One region of the Aeromonas rivuli genome, then DNA from elsewhere that is predicted to be linked to it. Evidence: predicted binding sites of a transcription regulator. Region 1 holds the regulator's gene; the other holds the start of a gene.

Evidence for each region. Region 1 encodes sigma-54, which starts transcription at its own class of promoters, with help from an activator protein. Its sites were predicted from a motif close to TGGCACNGTTTTNGCTT; they were not measured.
Region 2: the regulator sigma-54 is predicted to act here: its motif matches at 1,678-1,694, upstream of fliE (flagellar hook-basal body complex protein FliE).

What each region holds. Positions count from the first base shown of each region.
Region 1 covers NZ_CP079742.1:464,960-469,122, forward strand. The annotation lists gene lptA (lipopolysaccharide transport periplasmic protein LptA) at 1-406, shown strand, start outside; gene lptB (LPS export ABC transporter ATP-binding protein) at 410-1,135, shown strand; gene KYK33_RS02105 (RNA polymerase factor sigma-54) at 1,201-2,640, shown strand; gene hpf (ribosome hibernation promoting factor) at 2,662-2,949, shown strand; gene ptsN (PTS IIA-like nitrogen regulatory protein PtsN) at 2,952-3,398, shown strand; gene rapZ (RNase adapter RapZ) at 3,446-4,163, shown strand, end outside.
Region 2 covers NZ_CP079742.1:3,005,773-3,009,935, reverse strand. The annotation lists gene arsC (glutaredoxin-dependent arsenate reductase) at 1-52, shown strand, start outside; gene befA (beta cell expansion factor BefA) at 308-1,084, shown strand; gene KYK33_RS13855 (hypothetical protein) at 1,230-1,604, shown strand; gene fliE (flagellar hook-basal body complex protein FliE) at 1,734-2,051, shown strand; gene fliF (flagellar basal-body MS-ring/collar protein FliF) at 2,161-3,861, shown strand; gene fliG (flagellar motor switch protein FliG) at 3,854-4,163, shown strand, end outside.

The sequences.
Region 1 (4,163 bases):
GGATAATCGCGTCACCTTCAGTGACGATGTGATCATCACCCAGGGCACCATCAAGATTAAGGCCGACAAGGTCGTGGTGATCCGCTCCGGCGAGAAGGGTGCCGAGGTGATGACCGCCTATGGCAAGCCCGCCACTTTCTTCCAGATCCTCGATAACGGCAAGCCGGTCAATGCGCACGGTGACAGCATCCGCTATGAGCTGAAGAACCGCCTGGTGACCATTACCGGCAACGGTGAACTCAAGCAGGAGGACAGCCAGGTCAACGGCGACCTCATTCGCTATGACATCGTCAAGCAGAAGATGATCGCCGAGAGCAAGGGGGAGACCAATCGCGTCAAGACGGTCTTCCTGCCTGATCAGGTTGAGAACTTCGACAAGCCCGCCGACAAGAAGCAGGACAAATAAACCATGGCCGTGTTGAAAGCAGCAGGGCTGCAGAAGAGCTACAAGAAGCGCATGGTGGTCAGTGATGTCAGCCTGGAAGTGGGCACTGGCCAGATCGTGGGTCTGCTCGGCCCGAACGGTGCGGGCAAGACCACCTCTTTTTACATGATTGTTGGCCTGGTGCAGCGCGATGCGGGCCTTATCACCATCGATGAGCAGGACATCAGCCTGCAGCCCATGCATATCCGTGCCCGCAATGGCATCGGTTACTTGCCGCAAGAAGCGTCCATTTTTCGTCGCCTCTCCGTCTATGACAACCTCATGGGGGTCATGCAGACCCGCAAGGGGCTGAGTCGGGAGGAGCGTGAAGACAAGGTTGAACAGCTGCTGGAAGAGTTCAGCATCACCCACATTCGCGACAACCTGGGCCAGAGCCTGTCCGGTGGCGAGCGACGCCGAGTCGAGATAGCCCGTGCCCTGGCCGCCGAACCGCGCTTCATCCTGCTGGATGAGCCCTTTGCCGGGGTAGATCCCATCTCCGTCATCGACATCAAGAAGATCATCCAGCACCTCAAGGAGCGGGGCCTGGGTGTGCTTATCACCGACCACAACGTGCGGGAGACGCTGGACGTGTGCGAGAAGGCCTATATCGTCAGCCATGGCCAGATGATAGCGGAAGGCACTCCCGCCGAGATCCTGGCCGATGAACAGGTCAAGCGTGTCTATTTGGGCGATCAATTCAGTCTATAGTAAGGGGAAATCACCCTTTGCTGCCTGATGACCGCCTCGCTGAATATAAGGATATCCCGACGTAGATGAAGCCGACACTCCAGTTGCGCCTCGGTCAGCAATTGACCATGACGCCACAGTTACAACAAGCGATTCGTCTGCTCCAGCTCTCCTCATTGGAACTTCAGCAGGAGATCCAGCAAGCCCTCGATAACAACCCCCTGCTCGAGCAAGAAGAGGCCGAGCTGCAGGAGACCCATGCCGAGGTCAAGCAAGACGAGAGTCAGCTCGACAGCAGCGAGGCCATGGCGCAGGAACAGATGCCTGACGAGTTGCCGGTCGACAGCAGCTGGGATGATGTCTACTCCGCCGGTACTGGCCAGAGTGCAGGGCCCGTCTTTGAGGGGGAAGAGAGCGTCTATCAGGGGGAAACCACCGAGAACCTGCAGGACTACCTGCTGTGGCAGATGCGACTCACCCCCTTCAGCGATGTCGATGCCGCCATCGCCCTGGCCATCATCGATGGCATTGATGAGTCCGGTTACCTGACCAGTCCTCTGGAGGATATCCGGCAGGCGGTGAGCAGCGAAGAGGTTGAGGTAGAGCTCGACGAGGTGGAAGCCGTGCTCAAGCGGGTGCAGCATTTCGATCCCGTGGGCATCGCCGCCCGTTCGGTGCAAGAGTGCCTGCTGATCCAGTTAGGTCAGTTCAGCCCCGATCTGCCCTGGCTGGCCGAGGCGCGGGAGGTGATTGGCGAGCACATGGATTTGCTGGGCAATCGTGATTATCGCACCCTGGCGCGCAAGACCCGCCTCAAGGAGGGGGATCTCAAGGAGGTCATCGACCTTATCCAGCAGCTCGAGCCGAGGCCCGGCAACAGGGTGGTGCAGAGTGACTCCCAGTATGTGATCCCGGATGTGTCCGTCATCAAGCGTCAGAATCGCTGGGTGGTGGAGCTCAATCCGGATTCGGCACCGCGCATTCGGGTCAACGAGACCTATGCGGCCATGGCCCGCCAGGCGCGTACCAGCCAGGATACCCAGTTCATTCGCTCCCATCTGCAAGATGCAAAATGGTTCATCAAGAGCCTGGAGAGCCGCAATGAGACGCTGCTGAAAGTTGCCACTTGCATCGTGGAGCAGCAGCAGGGGTTCTTTGAATATGGCGAAGAGGCCATGAAACCCATGGTGCTCAACGACATCGCCGAGGCGGTGGAGATGCATGAATCGACTATTTCCCGGGTGACTACCCAGAAGTACATGCATACCCCGCGCGGCATCTTCGAACTGAAGTATTTTTTCTCCAGCCACGTCAATACCGAAGGAGGAGGTGAATGTTCATCGACTGCAATTCGCGCCCTGATCAAGAAGCTGGTGACGGCGGAGAACCCGGCGAAACCGTTAAGTGATAGCAAGATCGCGGATTTGTTGGCCGAACAGGGTATTATGGTGGCACGACGCACGATCGCCAAATACCGTGAATCCTTGTTGATACCACCGTCCAATCAGCGCAAACGCCTGGTTTAGGCAAAACAAAAGGAAGACGTTATGCAAATTAACTTGACCGGACACCACGTAGAGATCACCGAAGCACTACGTGATTATGTGAATAACAAGTTTGCCAGACTCGAGCGTCACTTTGACCAGATCAACAATGTTCACGTGGTGTTGAGCGTAGAAAAACTGAACCAGATTGCCGAAGCCAAGCTACACGTCAGCGGGGGCGAAGTGTTCGCCAACTCACAACATGCAGATATGTATGCTGCGATAGATAGCCTGCTCGACAAACTTGATCGACAGATCATCAAGCACAAAGACAAGCTAAATCAAAAATAACTATGCAACTTGAACACATACTGAGTCGGGACTGCACCAAGAGTGCGGTCCCTTGTACCAGCAAGAAACGCGCCCTGGAAATCATCAGCGAACTGGCCGCCGAGCGGCTGGGAACCTCACGCCAGGCCCTGTTTGAATGTCTGCTTGCCCGTGAAAAAATGGGTAGCACCGGCATAGGTGCCGGGATCGCCATTCCCCACGGTCGTATCGGCGACGAGTTCCCGCCAACGGCCGTCCTGATGACCTTCGCAGAACCCATCCCCTTTGACTCCATCGACAATCAGCCCGTCGATCTGCTGTTTGCGTTGCTGGTGCCGGAGAGCGAGTGCAAGCAGCACCTCAAGACCCTCTCCCTGATGGCATCCAAGCTCGGTGACAAGGCGGTGTGCCGCCAGTTGCGCCAGGCCAGCAGCGATGATGATCTCTACCAGATCATGATCTCCGCCTGATGGGCATCACTCAGCTCTAATCAATCCTTGTTGTGGGAGGGCGCAAGATGCAGCTCATCGTAGTCAGTGGCCGATCCGGGTCGGGCAAGACAGTCGCCCTGCGGGTGCTGGAAGATCTCGGTTATTACTGTGTCGACAACTTGCCGGTCAATTTATTGCCCCAGCTGATCGTGTCGGTACAGAGTCAGTACGACAAGCTGGCGGTCAGCATAGACGTGCGCAATCTGCCCAGCGATCCGGAGCGGCTAGAGACGCTGCTTGCTCAGGTGCGCAACGATGGCCGGGTGCAGTACAGCAGCTTCTTCTTCGATGCCGAGAACAGTACTCTGCTCAAGCGCTATGGCGAGAGCCGCCGCCTGCACCCGCTGTCTCGCAAGCGCCTCTCATTGGACGAGGCGATCCGTGAAGAGACCCATCTGCTGGCGCCTATCTCGGCCAGCGCCGACCTGCGCATCGACACCACAAGCCTCAGCATCCATGACCTGAGCGAGCTCATCAAGACCCGGGTGCTCGGCAAGAAAGAGAACGAGCTGGTGCTGGTGTTCGAGTCGTTCGGCTTCAAATATGGCATTCCCAAGGATGCCGACTTCGTGTTCGATGCCCGCTTCCTGCCCAATCCGCACTGGATCCCCGAACTCAAGCCCTTTACCGGCAAGGACGAGCCCGTGGCTCGCTACCTGGCCAGTCAGCCGGACGTGATGCAGTTCACCCTGCAGATAGAGAACATGCTGGCGACCTGGTTGCCAGCCCTGGAGCGCAACAACC
Region 2 (4,163 bases), 1.8 Mb from region 1:
CGGGGAGCAGGTGGTGGATGCACAGGGACGACGTTTCAGTTCATCGCCATGATGGATATTGGTCCACACAGGGGGAGCCTTGGCTCCCTCTTCTTATCCCCATGACCATGTCTGCATCCCGGCTGACGAGCCCCTCCAGGTTGGGATGCCATTGCGGATCCAGCTCCTCTTCTCAACAGGATGCCCTGCTAACTGTCCGGATAACAGACACTTGCTACTCTCCAGGGCTGTGGCGACGCCCCTGGCGGTGTATGCTAAAGGAAACGCAGTTTCTCGCCCCTGGTGGGCATTTGATATGGAGATAGTCATGAAGATGCGAACTCTGCCCCTGCTCATGGTAGCGCTGGTGGCCATGCCCGGTCATGCGGATTGGGACAAGCTCAAGAGTGCAGCCTCCGACCTCGGCGACGCGGTGAGTGAGACCAGCAAAGAGGCGTGGCGTGATGTCAGCGATTTCTCCAAACAGACTTGGGATTCAGCCTCCCAGTGGGGAGAAGAGGCATTCAACACCGCGGGGGAGTGGACCGACAAGAGCATGGCGACCAGCAAGGAGTGGTTGACGGTTGCAGACAAGAAGCTCGATGAGATGGTCGAGCCCAAGACGGCCGAGCAGGCACGTACCGCCCTCGATACCATGGCCGATACCGCCCTGGTGCGGCTATTCAACGAGCAGCCCTCCGCCAAGTTGCTGTTTGACCAGGCCTATGGCTATGCGGTCTTTGATTCTCGCAAGTTCTCCCTGATGCTCAGCACCAATCAGGGCGCCGGGGTGGCGGTCAGCCGCCAGAATAACAGTCGCACCTACATGAAGATGTTTGGCGGTGGCCTCTCTGCCGGTATGGGCGGAAAATTCTATCAGCAGGTGATCCTGTTCGAGAACAAAGCCAAGTTTGATGGATTTGTCCACCAGGGCTGGGAAGCAACCTCCGAGGTGGGGGCAGTGGCTGGCAAAGAGAGCGCCGAACTGACCGCCAAATACAATGGCGGCATGGCTATCTACCAGATCGGTGAGAAAGGGCTCTTGCTCGACGCCAGTGTGGCGGGTTCCAAGTACTGGCTGGATGACGATCTGAACAAGTCATGATCACCCGCTGTTCAGCAAGGAGTTTTTCTGGTTTTGTGTTGAAATTCTGGCTGTTTAAATAGCGAGTTTTCCAGTAAAAAGAGGGCCTTGTGCCCTCTTTTTCTATGGGCATCCCAAAATAGCATCGCGAGACAAGGAGTGCAGTATGGCGCAGGAACCGGATCAGGCAGCACGGGATGCGACTCAGGGCCAACAACGGGAGTGGGACAGACAGAGTATCTATCTGCGCCTTCCCCAAGAGAGGCCCATGGCCTTCTGGGTCTGGGGGGATCGGGTTGATCCTCTCTCGCCTCGTCCTGAACTGTTTGATTATGATGGTGATTTCGGTTGGGGCCAGGAGAGTGACGGCTGCATGGCGCTGGCGGTTGCCATCGTCGCCAAGCTGGTCGAGGTGGGTCTGGTGGCCCCCGAGCTGGCCACTGCCAAGAGCCGCTATCTCCATGATGAGGTCTTGGTCAAATTGCCCGCCGATGAGCACAGGGATCTGCACCTGAGTTATCTCCGATTGTTGCTGGGCTAAGGCAGCCCGGGCTCGGGCGCCGGAGCTCACCCGTCGGTGCCCGCTTGCCCATTTCTCCCTCGATATCCCGGATTGGCACCCTAATTGCTTATCTTCTGCCAGCGTCAATGATTTGTCTGGGGAAGAGTGATGGAAATAAGTGCAAGCAGCCTGATGCAAGAGATGCAGGCCCTCAAGGTGGAAGCGGGTATTCCTGCCGTCAGCCAGCCAAGCGGCCACGTCAGCTCGGATTTCGGCCAGCTGCTGCAGCAGGCCCTCGGCAATGTGAACGGTTTGCAGGGCACTGCCAACGATCTGCGTACCCGGCTCGACATGGGTGACAAGTCGGTGGATCTCTCCGATGTGATGATCGCCGGTCAGAAAGCCTCCATCGCCTTCGAGGCGACGGTGCAGGTGCGTAACAAGATGGTCGATGCCTACAAGACCATCATGAACATGCCGGTGTAAGGGGTTGATTTTGCTATTTGGCCAGGTACTGGAGAGCGCATTTTCCCTCCTCGCTATCCCCCTCTTTCATGAACCTCATGAACCAGACCAGAAGATAAGGATCTGACCCGTGGCGAACGATCAAAATGGCGATCTGCTGATCAACCATGAAGGGGCGAGTGCCCTCGACGAGAATGAACAGAAGAGCTCGGCGCTGGGGTTTCTCTCCAACAGCGATGTGCTGCGCCAGATCACCCTGATCCTGGGGCTGGCCATCTGTCTGGCCATCGCCGTCTTCATCTTGCTGTGGGGCAAGGAGCCGGAGATGCGGCCCCTTGGCACCTATAGCACCGAGGAGCTGGTCTCCACCCTGGATTATCTGGATCAGCAGAAGATCCCCTATCAGGTCGATGGCAAGAGCGTGCTGGTCAGCGCCGAGAACTATGGGGATATCCGACTGCGATTGACCCGGGCAGGGCTCGGCACCAACAGCGTCAGCAGCAACGATGGCGAGGCCATCTTGCTCAAGGACTCCAGCTTCGGGGTGAGCCAGCGCATGGAAGCCGAGCGCCTCAAGCTCAGCCGCGAGCGCCAGCTCGCCAGCGCCATCGAACAGTTCCAGAACGTGGCCAAGGCCCAGGTGCTGCTGGCCATTCCCAAAGACAACGTGTTCGCCCGCAACGAGCGCAAACCGAGCGCCACCGTGGTACTGAGCCTCAAGGGCTCGGCCCTGGGTCAGGGGGAGGTGGACTCCATCGTCGACATGGTTGCCTCCGCGGTCCATGGCCTGGAACCGACCCGGGTCACTGTCACCGATCAGAGTGGTCGCCTGCTCAACTCCGGCTCCCAGGATCCGGTCTCCGCCCAGACCCGCAAAGAATTTGCCATGCAGCAGAAGCAGGAGCTGGAGTACAAACAGAAAATTGACGCCATCCTGATCCCCGTGCTCGGCATGGACAACTACACCGCCGAAGTGGACTTGGCCCTGGACTTCTCCCAGCAGGAGCAGACCCGCAAGACCTACAACCCGGACCTGCCTGCGGTGCGCTCGGAGATGACCCTGGAAGAGAACAGCGCCAGCGGGGCCAATGGCGGTGTGCCTGGCGCCCTCTCCAACCAGCCACCCGCCGCCTCGGGGATCCCGGAGAAGGTCGAAGGGGGCGAGAGCAGCACCAGCGCCGGTCGCTCGCGCAAGGAGGCCACCCGCAACTATGAACTCGATACCACCGTCAGTCATACCCGGCGCCAGATGGGCGGCATTCGCCGCATGACGGTCTCGGTGGCGGTGGATTACAAGTCGATCACCGGGGCCGATGGCGCCGTCACCCGTGAGCCGCGCAGCCAGACCGAGATTGATACCCTGCGTCGCCTCATCAGCGGCGGCCTGGGGTTCGATGTGACCCGGGGCGACAGCCTGGAAGTGGTCGCCATCCCCTTCAACCGTCCCGAGCTGGATGTGATGCCGGACCTGCCCATCTACGAGCAGCCCTGGTTCTGGCGCGCGGTGCGCATCGCCGCCTCTGTGCTGGTCATCATAGTGCTGATCGTGACTGTGGTGCGGCCCATGCTCAAGCGTCTGCTCTACCCGGATGTCAGACCCGATGGCGAACTGGATCTGGACAACAGCATAGTGCTGGGCGGCGACGACGAACTGAGTCTGCTGGCGGCCCAGGCCGAGGCAGAACCCATCTTCGGGGTGCGCGATGGCCACCTCAAGCTGCCGGATCTCCATCGTGATGAAGACTTGCTCAAGGCGGTGCGTGCCCTGGTGGCGAATGAACCGGACTTGGCCGCGCAGGTCATTAAAGAGTGGGTAACCAAAGATGCCTGAAGAAAATAAGAATCAAGTGACCGGCAACGACATCAGCGATGGTCAGCGCCAGATCCTCGAGCAGATGACGGGGATAGAGATGGCCGCGGTGCTGATGCTCAGCCTCAACGAAGAGGATGCGGCCCAGATCTTCCGCCACCTCGAGCCCAAGCAGGTGCAGCGGCTCGGCATGTCCATGGCCTCCATGTCCGATTTCAGTCACGACAGGGTGGCGGCGGTGCATCGTCAATTTATCGACGATATCCAGAAGTACACCAACATCGGCATCGGCAGCGAAGATTTCGTGCGCAAAGCCCTGGTGG